DNA from 2 places in the Trinickia sp. LjRoot230 genome. Region 2 is predicted to be linked to the other one. Evidence: riboswitches for the same ligand, from Rfam matches in the RefSeq annotation. Region 2 holds a riboswitch; the other holds the start of a gene.
What was found. A riboswitch is a leader RNA that binds a small molecule or an ion and turns the genes downstream of it on or off. The one in region 2 is predicted to bind cobalamin.
Positions count from the first base shown of each region.

Region 1: it holds a riboswitch for cobalamin, as region 2 does, so the genes downstream of both, ACSQ20_RS15380 (TonB-dependent receptor plug domain-containing protein) here and ACSQ20_RS21105 (cobalamin biosynthesis protein) in region 2, are expected to answer to the same signal.

Region 1 is NZ_CAXUQX020000001.1:3,374,892-3,382,861, reverse strand. It holds gene ACSQ20_RS15415 (LysR substrate-binding domain-containing protein) at 1-138, shown strand, start outside; gene lgt (prolipoprotein diacylglyceryl transferase) at 208-1,107, shown strand; gene ACSQ20_RS15405 (SIMPL domain-containing protein) at 1,159-1,896, opposite strand; gene ACSQ20_RS15400 (EVE domain-containing protein) at 1,982-2,446, opposite strand; RNA gene ssrS (6S RNA) at 2,516-2,697, opposite strand; gene ACSQ20_RS15390 (cell division protein ZapA) at 2,746-3,069, opposite strand; gene ACSQ20_RS15385 (ATPase) at 3,066-3,437, opposite strand; cobalamin riboswitch at 3,607-3,838, shown strand; gene ACSQ20_RS15380 (TonB-dependent receptor plug domain-containing protein) at 3,926-5,821, shown strand; gene ACSQ20_RS15375 (FecCD family ABC transporter permease) at 5,841-6,893, shown strand; gene ACSQ20_RS15370 (ABC transporter ATP-binding protein) at 6,890-7,696, shown strand; gene cobT (nicotinate-nucleotide--dimethylbenzimidazole phosphoribosyltransferase) at 7,803-7,970, shown strand, end outside.
Region 2 is NZ_CAXUQX020000002.1:463,682-471,651, reverse strand. It holds gene ACSQ20_RS21140 (malonic semialdehyde reductase) at 1-261, opposite strand, end outside; gene ACSQ20_RS21135 (alpha-ketoglutarate-dependent dioxygenase AlkB family protein) at 423-1,070, shown strand; gene ACSQ20_RS21130 (DUF3564 family protein) at 1,208-1,567, opposite strand; gene ACSQ20_RS21125 (L-histidine N(alpha)-methyltransferase) at 2,124-3,068, shown strand; gene ACSQ20_RS21120 (GlsB/YeaQ/YmgE family stress response membrane protein) at 3,213-3,467, shown strand; gene ACSQ20_RS21115 (cobyrinate a,c-diamide synthase) at 3,509-4,807, opposite strand; gene cobO (cob(I)yrinic acid a,c-diamide adenosyltransferase) at 4,810-5,412, opposite strand; gene ACSQ20_RS21105 (cobalamin biosynthesis protein) at 5,444-5,866, opposite strand; cobalamin riboswitch at 5,943-6,169, opposite strand; cobalamin riboswitch at 6,230-6,512, shown strand; gene ACSQ20_RS21100 (HoxN/HupN/NixA family nickel/cobalt transporter) at 6,667-7,728, shown strand; gene cobW (cobalamin biosynthesis protein CobW) at 7,775-7,970, shown strand, end outside.

The sequences.
Region 1 (7,970 bases), on a different contig from region 2:
GAGCGCGCGCCGATCGTCGAGACAGGGCTCGTTTGGCGCACAGCCGAAGTCAGCCCGGTGCTGGCCGGGTTGCTCGATGTCGTGCGCAGCCATGTCGCGGCGGCTTCGGCGCTTACGCGTCGCGGCCGCAAAGCCTGATTCGTTCCATCGCTCCATCAACTGTTCGAACCCGTTCACATTACTGCTCAACGCCCGATACCACACACGATGCTGATCCATCCCAATTTCGATCCGATTGCCATTCATCTCGGGCCGCTCGCCGTGCGCTGGTACGGCCTCATGTACCTCGTCGCGTTCGTGATGGCGATCGTCGTCGGGCGGCTGCGGCTGCGGATGCCGCACGTCGCGGCGCAAGGCTGGAACGTGCGCGATATCGACGACATGCTGTTTTACGGCGTGCTTGGCACGATCATTGGCGGGCGCCTCGGCTATGTCTTGTTTTACAAACCGGACTATTACTTCATGCACCCGCTCGACGTGTTCAAGGTCTGGCAAGGGGGCATGTCGTTTCATGGCGGTTTTCTCGGCGTAACGTTGGCCATGGTGCTATTCGCGTTTCAGCGCAAGCGAACCTGGCTGCAGGTTACTGATTTCGTCGCGCCGATGGTGCCGGCGGGGCTCGCGGCGGGCCGGCTCGGCAACTTCATCAACGGGGAGTTGTGGGGTCGCGTGACGGACCCGTCAGCGCCCTGGGCGATGATGTTCCAAAGTGCGTCGGAAGACGATGCCCATTGGCTGATCACGCACCCGGTGCTCGCGGCCAAGTGGCATCTCGTCGAGATTTTCGCGCAATACCACATGCTGCCCCGGCATCCGTCCGAACTCTATGAAATCGCGCTCGAAGGCATCGTGCTCTTTTTCGTGCTCTGGTTCTTTGCGCGTAAGCCGCGTCCGGTCGGCGCGGCGTCGGCTGTCTTTCTGATCGGCTATGGGCTTGCCCGTTTCATCGTTGAATTTGCGCGCGAGCCCGACGATTTTCTCGGCTTGCTCGCGCTTGGATTCTCGATGGGGCAATGGCTTTCGATACCGATGATCGTCGCCGGCGTTGCGCTTTTCGCTTGGTCGTACCGGCGCGCAAGTAAGGAGCCGGCAGCGCTTGCGCGCTAAACACCGGGCGGGCCGTGACGCGAGTGCGGCGCGTGCTGCCCCGTGTCGTCGTCAGCGGCTCATTTGCACCGAGCCCGAGACATTCACTGTTACACGCGCTTTGCCGGCTTCGATGGGCAGCGGCGCCGCCTCGGGCGCCGCCATCGCGCGCATCGCGAACATCGGGCGCGGCGACGGCATTTCGCTGCCGATGTTGACCTCGCGTATCGTGTAGCCGCCATAGCCGAACGCACGCGTCGCCGATTCCGCCGCTTTACGGAACGAGGCAATGGCGTCACCCGTCAGCTTGTCGGCGGTCGCGCGTTGTGCCTCCGGCGAGAGCGAAAACGCGACATTGCCCACTTGCATCGTAGTGTTCAATTGGCCAGCAAGCTTCGAGGCGGCGGCGAAATCGCGCGACTCGAGCACGACCTCGGTGCGTCCGCGCCAGGCGGAGATATGGCCGTTACGGTCGGTCGATGGTGAAATCGAAAACGTACCGGTCCGTGCGCTCACGCCGGCCACACCTTTTGCCTGTGCAAGCGCGGCGGCCGTGCGCTTGTTGAGCGCGTCTGTCAACGAGCCCGCATCGGACGCTTCTTGCTCGTAAAAGAGCGTGATGTCGACGACGTCCTGTGCGACTTCATTGCTTGCCTGCGCCGACAGCGACAGCACGCCCGACGGCACGGCGTTCTCGGACATCGGCATCGTGGCGGCGTGGGCCGAACGGGGTGCGAGCGCGGTCAATGCGGTGATCGACATCAGCGTCGTGGCGCTCAGCAATGCGAAGGTGAAGGCGGTTTTTCTCATCTCAGGTCCTTGTTATAGAAACTATCGAAACAGCAGATTGAGAGATTAACCGAGTTCGTATGGCGCGATAGGCAGGCGGTCGTTCCTAGCCTCCGGTCAGTTGCTTGGTGATGAAGCGCCATTCGGCTTCGGTCACCGGCGTGATCGACAACCGGTTGCCCTTGGCGAGCACGCGCATGTTGGCGAGCTCCGGGTGGGCGCGCAACGCGGCGAGCGCAATCAGCGGTGTCTTTTTAACGAAGCGGACGTCGACGAGCATCCACCGCGGTGTTTCCCGCGTCGATTTCGGGTCGAAATAGGGGCTTTTCGGGTCGAATTGCGTCGGGTCCGGATAGGCGCGCGAAACCACTTCGGCCAACCCCGCGATGCCCGGCTCGGGGCAGCTCGAATGATAAAAGAGCACGCCGTCGCCAAGCTGCATCGTGTCGCGCATGAAGTTGCGCGCCTGATAATTGCGTACGCCCGTCCACGGCAATGTGCGTGACTTCGCGGCGAACAGATCGTCGATGCTTGCTTCGCTCGGTTCGGACTTCATCAGCCAATAGCGCATAGTGACTTCCCGTGACACCGCACACGCACCGCAAATGAAAACGGCATCGGAATAACCGATGCCGTTGAATAAATCCCCACCTTGGCCGCTAGGCCGGCATCCTGAACCGAGGATTCAGAATTGGTCGCAGTTAGCCGCACTTCGGGTACATCAGACAGAGTGACGCGCACACCCGTGCTGCAAATTTCCGCAACCGTGCACATGGCATTGGTTCAAGGAATTTATGACCTTGGCGAACCAGGCAGGGAAGCCGTAAAACTTGTGTAAACCTAAACTTTGCGAACGATTACCGCTCGTGCTTACCTAGCTTCAAGGGCTTCGTTTTGCCCCAGTACCGCACCGAGTTGCTCATTCATTTGGCGCATTGTACGCCGGATTTCCTCGGCCGGGAATGCTTCGCCATGACGAATACTTTCCTGCAGCCGCACGAGCTCGGAAGCCAGCGACAGCGCGGCCATCACCGCAATGCGATCGGTACCGCGCACGTTGCTGTGGCTACGCACCTTCGTCATTTCGGTATCGACGCGTGCGACAGCCTCGAGCAGTGCCGCCTCGGTTTCCGGTGAGCAGGCGAGACGATACGTCTGGCCGAGAATCGAGGCTTCGATCTGTTTCGTCGTCATGCGGTGTCTCCGTGCTGGGCAGCGCCGTTGCGTGCCGCTTCGCGTGTTGCCTCAGTTTCGCCCGTGCCGCCCGACAGCAAATCGAGCTGGGAGTCGGCGTCATAGGGGCTCTTGCCGCGCGGCAATTTTTCGAGAATCACGTTCAGGCGGACTTGCGCATCGTCGATCTTCGCAAGCAGCGTGTCGCGCTCGACTTGCAGCGCGTTGCGTTCGTCGCGCAAAAGGGCCAACTCGGCGCGTGCGGCGTCGTTTTCCGCGCGCAATTGCGTGAGTTGCTCTTCGAGCGCGTGACGGGCTTGCTGATGGCGTTCGTTGATCGCAATCAGCAAGCCGATGTTTTGTGACAGGGTTTCGAGTTCGTTAAGCATCTGCGGCGTCCTCTAAAGACTTGTGCATTTTAGCGCGGAATACGGAGCCGTCCGACCTCTGTCTCGTTTCCAGACGTAACAACCCCCCGCATTTTTGTGCCTACGGAGCGTCACGAGACGCCAACCCGGTGCGAATGCGGCGATTCTTGACGGTGTCCATGCGCCGCTCCTACACTTGCGGCACTTTGGTGCCCGCGTGCGGTCCGATGCGCGCGGTTAAACGGGAAACAGGGAGCGAAGTCCGCCCGGACGAGCCAACCTGTGCTGCCCCCGCAACGGTAAGCGATACGCCGCGCGTGACGCGCGCGAGAGAGGTCCGATGCCACTGCGCACTGCGCTGCGTGGGAAGGCGGACCCGATAGGTCGCCAGCCCGGATACCGGCCAAAGGGGGGAGTGCGGCGCATCGTACCAGCGCGTCGCACTTATGACACGGTGGCCTGCGGGTGGCGGGCTGACTGTCTCGTCCGACAGGAAAGACCACACAATAATGTTCTCGACCTTGCTTCACAAGGCGTTGTTCGTTGCGTTCGCTGGCTTGCCGCTGGCCGCGTTCGCTCAAGCTTCGAACGATGTATCGTCACCTTCTGCTGCTTCTGCTGCTTCCGCCGAGGAAAGCGAACAGACGCTCGCACCAGTTGTCGTGACGGCCCAGCGCGCCCCGCAGCCGATCGCCGACGCTATCGCGCAAACGACGCGCTTTACGCGTCGCGACATCGACGACGCGACAGCCACGGACCTGCCCGAGTTGCTCGCGCTTGCACCGGGCGCGCAAATCGCGCGCTCGGGCGGGCCCGGCGCCAATTCGACGCTGATGTTGCGCGGCGGCTCGGCCACGCAGTCACTGGTGCTGATCGACGGCGTGCGCGTCGATTCGGTGAGCCTCGGACAAGCGCAGATCGCGCAAATTCCGCTCGCGCAGATCGATCATGTCGAAGTGGTCAATGGCGACGTCTCCGCGCTTTATGGGTCCGGCGCGATGGGGGGCGTCGTGCAGGTCTTCACGAAGGACGGCGGGGCACACCCGCCGCGCTTTCACTTCTCGCTCGGCTACGGCAGCTATCACACGCAAAAGCAGGAGGCGGGAGTCGAAGGTGCGTTCGACAAAGAGGGCAAGACGACGTTCAGTTTCAATGTGGCGCGCTTCAAGAACGATGGATTCTCATCGATCGACCCCGCTTTGGCGCCGAATGCCAATCCGAATGCAAACGGTTATTTGAACGAGAGCGTGTCGGCGATGGTGCGCCACAAATTCAGCGATAAATGGGACGCCGGCGTGCGCGCGTTCCAGTCCAACGGCAATGCCAGTTTCGATAACGCCTATGGCTCGCCTACCGACATCAACAATCTCTATAGCAAGGTGCGTCAAGCGTCGGTGTTCGCCAACGGCAAGCTGACCGACTGGTGGACCGCGCATTTCACGGCGGCCGAGGGCGACGATCGGAGCGTCGAGAAGGTCAATGGCGTCTACGACAACCGTTTCGATACCGAGAACCGGCAATACACCTGGCAAAACGATTTCAAGCTGACGCCGGAACACAAACTGCAATTGGGCTACGAACATCTCGATCAGCAGCTCGATTCCGATACAGTCAGCGCGCCGCAGCGCCATGTCGATTCGGTATTCGTCGGCTATGCGGGGCGCTTCGGCGCTAACCGGATACAGGCCAATGTGCGGCGCGACCAATATTCGGATTTCGGCGGCGCCAATACCTATTACCTCGGCTATGGCTACGATTTCACCGAGCATTGGTCCGCGACGGGCAGCTATTCCAGCGCATTTCGCGCGCCAAGCTTCGATGACCTCTATTATCCCGGCAGCGGCAATCGATCCATTCGGCCCGAGCGCAGTCATTCGATCGAAGCGGCGCTGCAGTACGCGTCGGATTCGCTCGGGGTGATGCGCTTGACGGCGTTCCAGACCACCTATACCGATCTGATCAACTACGTGGCGACGCAAGGCGGACTCTATTATCTGGCCGAGAACGTCGGCCGTGCGAAAGTGCAGGGCATCGAAGGGTCGTGGCGTGGGCGGATCGGCAAAACGGACGTCCGTGCGGCGCTGACGGTGCAAAATCCTGTCGATGAAGACAACCGGACCGATCTCAATCGGCGTGCAAGGCACTTTGCGTCGTTCTCGGCGAATCGTGGGGTCGGGCCGTGGCGGTTCGGCGGCGAATGGATCGTCAGCGGCGCGCGCAACGATAGCGGCAACACGCTCGGCGGCTACGGCATCGTGAACCTCTCGGCGCGCTATCACGTGACGAAGGCTTGGTACGTCGCAGCGCAAATCCAGAACCTGTTCGACAAGCACTATGAGCTCGCCTATCCCTATAACACCCCGCGGCGCAGTGCGTTCATCACGCTCGGCTGGCAGCAGCAATGATGCCGCTTAACGCCGTCGTATGGCTGGGCAAGCCGCTATGAACCGGCTCGCGTCTGTCGCGCGTGCCCCGATGAACGGCAAGCGTGCCGCGCTGATCTGGCTCGTGCTCGGTAGCTGCGCATTCGCAGTCTTCGTTGCGGCGCTCACGCTAGGGAGTGTCGAGATTTCGCCGACGCGCGCGCTGTTGGCGCTCGTGCATGCGCGTGCGGGCAGCACCGACCCGCTCGACGAAATCGTGCGGACGCTGCGCTTGCCGCGCGCGCTTGCAGGCTTCGCGTGCGGTGGGTTGCTCGCGTTGGCTGGCGCGCTGTTGCAGGTTCTGCTGCGCAATCCGCTGGCCGAACCGTATGTGCTCGGTGTGTCCGGCGGCGCGGCCGTCTTTGCCGTGCTCGCTATGCTCGGAGGGGCGGCATGGTGGCTCGTCGACGCCGCCTCGTTCGCCGGCGCGCTGATCTCCATCGCCCTCGTGCTCGGTTTTGCGCGCCGCGCGTTGAGCGCGGGCGAGCCGCAGGAGGCGTCGCCGCGGCTCTTGCTGACGGGCGTCGTGCTGGCAACGGGATGGGGGGCGTGCATCACGCTGCTGCTGACGGTCGCGCCCGACGAACGGCTGCGCAGCATTCTCTTTTGGCTGACAGGCGATCTGAACGGCGCGGCGAGCCCGTGGCCCGCGCTCGTTGCACTCGCGCTCGCGCTCGCCGTCGCTACGCCTGTTGCGCCTCAACTGAACGTCCTGCTGCGCGGTGAAGCGCTGGCGCTCGCGCTCGGTGTGCCTGCGGGCCGCCTGCGTTTGCGCATCTACCTCGTCGCGTCGCTCGCGGCCGCTGCGGCCGTTACGACGGCTGGCACGATCGGCTTCGTCGGGCTCGTCGTGCCGCACGCGTTGAGGCTCGTCTGCGGCAACGATCAACGCATGCTCGTGCCGGCGTCGGTGCTGGCGGGCGGTGTGGCCGTGATGGGGGCCGATCTTGTCGCGCGCACGATCGTCGCGCCCGCGCAGTTGCCGGTCGGTGTCGTGACGGCCTTGATCGGTGTGCCCGCGTTCTTGTGGATGCTTGCCAGGAGGCGGCGATGAGCGGGCAGCCGTTCGACGCATCTGCGATTTCGCTCGATGTGCGCGGGCTGACGCTGCGCGCAGGCACGCGCACGTTGCTCGCCGATTTCACGCAGACGTATCGTGCGGGCGAAATCTGGTGCATCGCCGGGCCGAACGGTGCCGGCAAAACGACGCTGATCTCGACGCTCGCGGGCCTGTTGCAGCCCGCGCAGGGGCATGTGGCGCTCGACGGCGTGCGCATCGACGCGTGGCCGCAGGCCAGCTTGGCGCGTCGACGAGCGTTGATGCCGCAAAGCACGCATGACGCGTTCAGTGCAAGCGTGCTCGACATCGTGCTTTTGAACCGCTTTCCGTACCTGACCGGCTGGGGCTGGGAGGCCGAGAGCGACCGTGCCGCGGCGCAGGCGGCGCTCGATGCGTTCGCGCTTGGCACGCTCGCGGCGCGCGACGTGCGTTCGCTTTCGGGCGGCGAACGCCAGCGCGTCGCGCTTGCCGCCGCCATCTGTCAGGACGCGCCGCTGGTGTTGCTCGACGAGCCGCTCGCGCATTTGGATCTGCATCATCAGATCGATTGCCTCACCGTGCTTGGAGCATGGCTGCGCGAGGCGCCGCGCACGGTCATATTTTCATGTCACGATCTGAACCTCGCCCGGCGTTTCGCGACGCACGCCGTACTCATGCACGGCGACGGGACTGCCGAGGCAGGTCCTGTACGCGAGGTCCTGACGCCAGCGCTTGCGAGCCGCGCATTTGGCTATCCGCTCGTGCTGATCGAAGCCGAGGGCTATGAGGCGCTCGTGCCGGCGTGGCGGACGTCATGAAATCATCATCTCCGTTCGACGTGGCGGCGTTTTTGCTGTGCGCCTTGCCTGTGTCCGCTTACTTGCTTTTCTTGCCGTTGCAGCACCCAACCGACCCATCCATCGTATGAACGCTCCGCTGCCGTTGCCCGTCGTCCGCCCGCTCGACCGCTCGTTTAGCGCCAAGCTGGTTCGCATCATCGACACTAAAACCAAACCTCCCGGCAGCCTCGGCATGCTCGAAACGCTGGCTTGCCAGATCGGCACGATTCAGCGGTCGATACACCCGTCGATC
Region 2 (7,970 bases):
CATACCGACAATGACCGTCACGGGTGCCGCCATCGTTTTCTCGAGATTGCCCGCTGAAAGCGCTGGCCGTAATCGTTGCTTGGCCTCGGCACTTTTCACGAAAACAAAGCGGCCAGGGCTCGAATTAGCAGACGTTGGACCGAGCAACGTAAGTTCGATGATTCGCTCGAGCAGCGAATCATCGACGGATTTCGGAAGCCAGGCGCTATGAGTGCGAGCGCCAATGAAAATCTGCCTGAGGGCGTCGGTTGAAAGCGTCATCGGTAGTCAGGTCCGTTGGAAGTCGTTGCGGAGTAGCGGCACATCATAACTGCGCTCGCACGGCAATGCATCGCCGCAGCAAACCCGCACGACACCGCGTACAACCGATACGCGTCGCGACGTTAAACTATTGCATGAATTCCTTACCGCGTTATCGGCATATGCAGGCTAATCGAGCGCAACCACCGCTTCCTGGCTTCGTCGAGCTCCCCGAGCCGGAGGTCGACTGGCATCCCTGTTGGCTGCCCTCCGACGCTGCCGCAGGTACGTTGGAACGGCTGCTCAGTGAAGTCGTCTGGAAACAGGACAAGATCGGCACGCCTGGTGGCATCAAGCCATTGCCGCGTCTGACGGCCTGGCAGGGCGACCCCGGAACGGTCTACGTCTACTCGGGCATCCGTAATGAGCCGCAACCGTGGACTTCCACTGTGCTCGACCTCAAGCGAAGTATTGAAGCGACGACGGGGGCAACATTCAACAGCGTGCTGCTGAACCGCTATCGCAGCGGCGTCGACAGCATGGGCTGGCACGCCGACAGGGAGCCTGAATTGGGGCCGACGCCGGTCATTGCATCGCTGAGCCTGGGTGTCGCCCGTCGCTTTGACTTGCGGCACAACGCAACCGGCGTCGTCCGATCATTCGAGTTGACCAACGGCAGCTTGCTGGTCATGCGAGGGGCGACGCAGGCGCAATGGCGTCACCGTGTCCCCAAAGCACCGGGCCTGATCGGCGAGCGTATCAATCTGACGTTCCGCTCGGTGTCGCCGCGCTCAAGCGAGGTGCGCGAGGAGGGAACTTCGTCGTCGTGACTAGTCGATGCAGTTATCTTAAAAAACTTATAAAAGTTTATGCGCATAACACGTGCGTGCCGGTGCACGGCGACCGGCGTGCACGTGCTGTCTAATGGCCGCTTGGCTGCGGCAGGGCCGCGACTCGTTGTCCCACATTAATGCGGGAAAACGCTGTTTTCTGGCTCGATCGATTTCTTTTCGACAGCCTGCAGCCGCCAAACGCCTCCCACCGGGGAATGCTGGGACGCGCACGCCCATTCGGCGGCGCCTTGTGCAGCCGCGACGCGCTCATAGCGGTCCACGTGTAACCCACTCAATGTGCACACCGGTGTTTCGGTCTGATGTCCACAGAGCTTTGTTACACCACCTTCGTCGCGCACCTCGCCCCACGGCGGGAGTTCGATGCCCTCGTGCGACTCTCTTGACCAAACGCGCTCTTTAGTGTCTAGCCAGAGCACGGCGTAATCATGATTCACGGTGGGATCGGGCCCGTTTATCAAAATCGTAAGCCTCATCGAAAGCCTCTCTAAATGGGGTTGTATCAATCAGTCCCCTAATTCTCCTGCGTTTTCTCCTCGGTTTCCGATCTCGGACATGCCCCTTGGCGAAACGGCAGACTATCAATGTAGGCGCTTTGCGGCACGAAGCCAACTCATTTACTTATCGGAGGGCAAGCAAATAGGGACTGTTCCATCTCCCGCGCGGCACGCCCGCCCCTGTCACATAAAGGTTCGTTCGCGGTTATAAGGCTTCGCTATTGGCGGGCAGAACAATTTGTTGAACGTTATTTATAAGAGCATTAATTAAATAAGGAACCACAAAATGAGGCCCAATGCTGTAGGCCACGAGGGATGGGATGCGAGCGAGAGCTACCCGATTCATCGAGGCGGTGACGACGTGGAAGCCGGAAACCGCGAGCCCGGTAAGCCAACGTTGCGATCAACCGACCCGCGGTTTCCTACTTCCAGGGCGCCGCGGGGAGTGACGGACCAGGCATTGCCGCCTCGCCAAACGAGGTTCTCGTTGATGCAATCTCCGCGCACCGTCGTGTCTTTCTTACGAGAAGCGGAATTGACTAGGCGCCTTAGGCAGTCTTTGATCCGCGATACCGACGATGGCCGATGGAAAATCCCCGTTAACCTCCAATACGAGTTGTCCCCCGATATGTGGGTCGAGGCGTCCGGCAACCCGGATTACGGCATCGCAAGAACGGAGTGGGGGTTGATCGTCCGCCTGTTTGAAAAATACGGCCGCGACTACACGCTTTTTATGGAAGTCGGACCGGGAAGCGGTGCCAAGGCAGCGGCATGTATCGACGAATTGACCTCGCGCCAGGTTCGATATGTAGCCTTTGACATCAACGACAAAATGATGGAGTTAGCGCAACAGACGATAACGACGTACGCGAACGATCATCCTGAACGCGAAGTTTCGCGGCAGTTCAAAAAGGTCGATTTCGAAGATCGAGGGGCCATTTCGCGAGCCACACGGCCTTCCGATATTGCGGGCGAAAAGACGCTCATCGCGATGCTCGGACAAACCTTCGGCAATCCCACTCCGCAAGGCAGAAAGAACATGCTCGATAACATTCATGCATGCGCGCCTTATGGCGCGCGTTTAATGATGGGCGTCGCGATGGCACCGCCTGATCGCGCGGCAATAGACAACACACTGAAGGGATATCGGAGTGACGCCTACACGAAGCTGATTACCGCACCGCTTCGGCGGCTTGGTATTGCGGATGCCGGCAAGCTCGAAATCATCTGGAACGACGAGGCTCCCGGCATTGAGGGGATTTTCACGCTGAACAAGGATGTCGTGATCGATGGCACCGACATTTCGCTTGCGCAAGGTGAACAGATCGTTGCGTTCACCTCATTACGCTTTACGCATGAGGGTCTCAAAGCGGCGTTAGAGGCAGCCGGTTTCGCGGAAGTGGCATTCGAGGACGCCGATTCCGGTACCTATTCGGTCGTGACGGCAGTTGTTGCTGAACGAAGCGCGGAGGCTCCGTAAGTTTCATCTGACATTCCCGCGGCGCATGGCACACTAGCGTCTTCGACCGGGCAGCTGCCGGGGTGACAGGTGTTGTCCGATCGACGGACGCTTCAGTGCAAATCGCACCGAGTCGAAATCACAAAAAAGGAGCATCACCTCATGATGGCATCTCACGGAATCATTGCTTGGCTCATCATCGGCATCATTGCGGGCTGGCTTGCCGGCGTCATCCTCGGCCGCGGCGGATTCGGGCTATTGGGCGATATCGTCGTTGGCCTCGTTGGCGCTCTCGTCGGCGGGTGGTTGGCGGGGTTGCTCCATATCAACCTTGGTGGAGGATGGATTTCTTCCATTATTACCGCCACGGCGGGAGCGATCATTCTCATTTTGATTGTGAGATTGATCAAGCGCGGTTAGTTAGTAGTTCTAAATTGCGGCAGGTCGGGTTTGGAACGGGTTCAAAACGCCTCGCCGCAAAAAAGTGCCGCCGTCAGGCCCGGGTTCGAAGGCCAATAACCATGCATGTAGCTGGCGACGATCGAGCCATGCCGGAATATCGGCTCGCCCGGCTGGTCGCTCGATGGCCGCGTCGCATGACCTATCGGCTTGAGCGGCGTCGTCAGGTGCGAGTAGTGAAACGTGTGGCCCGTCATCGCGCCGTGTGCCGTCATCATCTGCTGCATGCCCAACGCAGCGAGTCGAGCTTGCATGACCGCACGCCCCGGCAGCACGCCCAGCATCGGCGCGACCGTGCCGGCACGATCGGTCAATGTTTCGACCAGATAGAGCATGCCACCACATTCCGCGACGACTGGCTTGCCCGCCGCGACATGGTCGCGAATCGACGTGGCAGTGCGTAGACCCATTGCGAGCGCGTCGACGTGCAGTTCCGGATAGCCGCCCGGCAAATAGAGCGCATCGGCCAGGTCGGGTAACGGTTCGTCTGCCAGCGGCGAAAAGTAGCTGACTCGCGCGCCAAGCGCTTCGAGAAGGCGTGTGTTCGCGGGATAGATAAATGAAAACGCTGCGTCGCAGGCAATCGCGATGTGTCGGTCAGCGAGCAGTCTGGGTACGGCGGCTTGCGACGCGGGCCCGAACTCGACGGCCGGCGGCAGTTCGGCCAGCGCCGTGCCGATGAGTGCATCGGCTGCTTTATCGATGCGAGCTTCGAGTCCAGCGATCTCATCAGCCTGATGCAAACCGAGGTGCCGCGAAGGCAGGCCGATTTCCTCCGAAGGAGCGACATGGCCGAGCCAGCGAATATCACCTGGCAGCGCACGTTCGAGCATCTGCGCGTGACCGGGCGAGGCAACGTGGTTCGCGAATACACCATGGAGCCGAACGTCTTGTCGATAACGCGCGAGCCCGAGCGCGACGGCCCCGAACGTCTGCGCCATGGCCTTCGCGGAAATCACCGCGGCGACGGGTAGGTTGAATGTCGCGGCGAGGTCGGCGCTGCAGGGCGTGCCGTCGAAAAGCCCCATCACGCCTTCGACGAGGATCAGATCGGCATCGGCTGCCGCATCCGCAAGCAATTGGCGGCACGCCGGCTCGCCGACCATCCACAGATCCAGCGAAAGGACCGGCGCTGCACTCGCGCGCGAGAGAATCATCGGATCGAGAAAGTCAGGGCCTGCCTTGAAGACGCGTACGCGCCGCCCATGCCTTCGATGCAGCCGTGCGAGACCTGCGGTAATCGTGGTCTTGCCCTGGCCTGACGCCGGTGCGCTGATAAAAAGAGCGGAGCATGCGGGCACCGTCAGAACTCCACGCCGCGCTGCGCCTTTACGCCTTGTTCGCGATACGGATGCTTCACGAGCCGCATTTCGGTAACGAGATCGGCGGCGTCGATCAACGCGTCGGAGGCATGCCGGCCCGTGACGACGACATGTTGCATCGGTTTGCGCGCCTGCAAGACGGCGAGCACTTCGTCCTCCAGCAGATATTCATACTTGAGCACCGTATTGAGCTCGTCGAGGATCACCATTCGATATTCCCCGCTTTCGATCATTCGGACCGCTTCATTCCAGCCTTTGCGCGCGGTGGCCATATCGGCTTCGCGATTTTGTGTGTTCCATGTATAGCCGTCGCCCATCGTGACGAAATCGCATTGCGGATGGCCGCCCAGGAAATCGCGCTCCGACGTATGCAGCGCGCCCTTGATGAACTGCACGACACCAATGCGCTCGTTATGCCCGAGCATCCGTACGGCCATGCCGAACGCGGCCGTGCTCTTGCCTTTGCCGTTGCCGGTATGGACGATCAAAAGCCCTTTTTCGACGGTCGCGGCCGCTTGTTTTTTTTCATGACCGTCGCGGCGCCGTTGCGTCATGCGTTGATGCGATTCGGGATCGGTTTTCATCGGTTGGTCCTCGTTGCTCCATGGAGTCTGTTCAAGGTTCGGGTACGGCCGCAATAGCGACGGCGACACGGCCGAGCGTCTGCTTGCCCACCACGAGCTGGCCGCCCGGTGTCGCAAGCAGCGCACATGGTTCGCACACGCCGCGCACGCCCTGGTGTCGACGTGCCGCAGGCGAAGCCGCAAGCGTTGGATTGGCCTCGAGACAGGCATTGATGACGTCTGAGGAAAACGTGGTGAGCGGCAACCGGTAATGCGTGCAAAACGCAATGAGCGCAGGCTCGTCCGCTTTCGACGCAATCGTGGCCACCCGATCAACATGATCGAGCGCGCGCTCGCCAAGCGCCGCGTGCACCGCGGCTTCGATTTCGTCGATTGAAACACCGCGCCGGCAGCCGATGCCAACAGTAAGCGCGGCGCGCAGCGGTGGCGGTAGTAGGGGTGACACAAGGCTCATGTGATGCTGGACGTGGCGCGCGGCAGCGCGATGCGCCGTGGACCGTCCCCCGCGGCCATGGCGTTCGGCGGACTCATGGCCGCCCCTTGCGCCGGCCGGTATCCGGGCTGGCCGCCTCGCATCTTCGCCTTCCCGTACCCGGCACACGCGGACAGTGGCTTTGAAGAGCGTGCAGGATCGATTGATCCGCTGGCGGTTGACCGTTGCGGGGACAGCACAGGCAAAGGCACGTTCGCCCTCCTGTTTCCCGTTTAACTGCAGGCGCGAACGCGCATGCGAGCACCAGACGCGAGGCATACGATATCACAGCAAATTAGCTATACCGTTTCTGTACCGTTCCTTGACGGTCGGTGCTGAGCGACCTACACTCGCTCCCAATCTGGTGCTCGCGTGCGCATTCCTGCGCGCGCAGTTAAACGGGAAACAGGAGCGTGTCGCGACAGTCGCTGTTCGATATCGCCAGCCTGTGCTGCCCCCGCAACGGTTAAGCGAACGCATCGCGCAAGCGATGCAACGCCGGCTTCGATGCATGCGCGCAAGGTCGCGCGTGTATGGTAACCACTGCGCAAGAAATATCACTACTCGCGTGGGAAGGTGAAGCGGCGCTTTCGCAAGCCCGGATACCGGCCAGAGGGGAGGACGGATGCCGCGGGTAGGTGGCATGCCGGCCAGGACGTCTTCGCACTTCGCGCTTTGCGCTTCGCAGTTGGCAATTCGCAATTTGCACACAACATCGCATTGCTTTGCACGATGTGCTGCGTCCACGTCAATTCGGGTTTCGCTTAAGCCAGAGGTCAACCGTGCTCAAGTCCGTCTGTGGGCTCTTCAACGACAGTTCAACTGCGTTGCGCAGGAAAGTGGCCGGTATCTATGCCGTGCTACTGGCATTCAATGTGGGCGCATGGGTATGGGCGTTCGTGGCGTTTCGCGGTCAGCCGGTACTACTCGGTACCGCTTTGCTCGCTTATACGTTCGGGCTGCGACATGCCGTCGACGCGGATCATATCGCCGCGATCGACAACGTGACGCGCAAGCTGCTGCAGGAACGTCGCAACCCGCTCGGTACCGGCTTTTTCTTTTCGCTCGGACATTCGACGGTGATCATCGTGATGTCGATTGCCGTTGCGCTGACGGCTGCGACGCTGACGACACATTTTTCGCAATTGAAAGCGGTGGGCGGTTTGATCAGCACGAGCATATCGGCCTTTTTTCTGTTGGTGCTCGCGCTTGCCAATATGACTATCCTGCTATCGCTTTGGCGCACGTTTCGCGCTGCGCGCCGCGGTGAACCGCTGGTCGAAGAAGACCTCGATTTGCTGCTCGGTTCGCGCGGGTTCCTCGCCCGCGTGTTTCGCCCGCTTTTTGCACTTGCCTCGCGTAGTTGGCATCTTTATCCGATCGGGCTGCTGTTTGGCCTCAGTTTCGATACCGCCACCGAGGTCGCGCTTTTCGGCATCTCGGCGACGCAAGCCTCGGGCGGGATGTCGGTCTGGTCCGTCGCCGCATTACCGCTGCTTTTTACGGCCGGCATGTCGCTCGTCGATACGACCGATGGCATTCTGATGACCGGTGCATATCAATGGGCGTTCGTGCGGCCCATCCGCAAGATCTACTACAACATGACGATCACATTCGTCTCGGTCGTCGTGGCGCTCGTGATCGGCAGCGTCGAAGCGCTCGCGCTGGCGGCCGACAAGCTGCAGCTTAAAGGCGGATTTTGGGATTTCATCGGCAATATCGCCGCGCACTTCGGATTGCTTGGCTATTTCGTTATCGGCATCTTCGTATTGAGTTGGGCTGCTTCGGCGTTGATTTACCGCGTGAAGCGCTACGACAAAATCGATGTGACTGTGTCGACTTGAATGAACGTCGATTTGATTGTTTTTTCGATAAAGATTGAGGCATCAGATGCAGACTTCCATGCGCAAAATTCCGGTGACGATCGTCACCGGCTTTCTCGGCAGCGGCAAAACCACCTTGCTGCGCCATATTCTCGGCAACGCGCGCGGCTTGCGTATTGCCGTCATCGTCAATGAGTTCGGCGAGCTCGGCATCGACGGCGAAATCCTCAAAGGATGCGGCATCGGATGCACCGACGATGGCA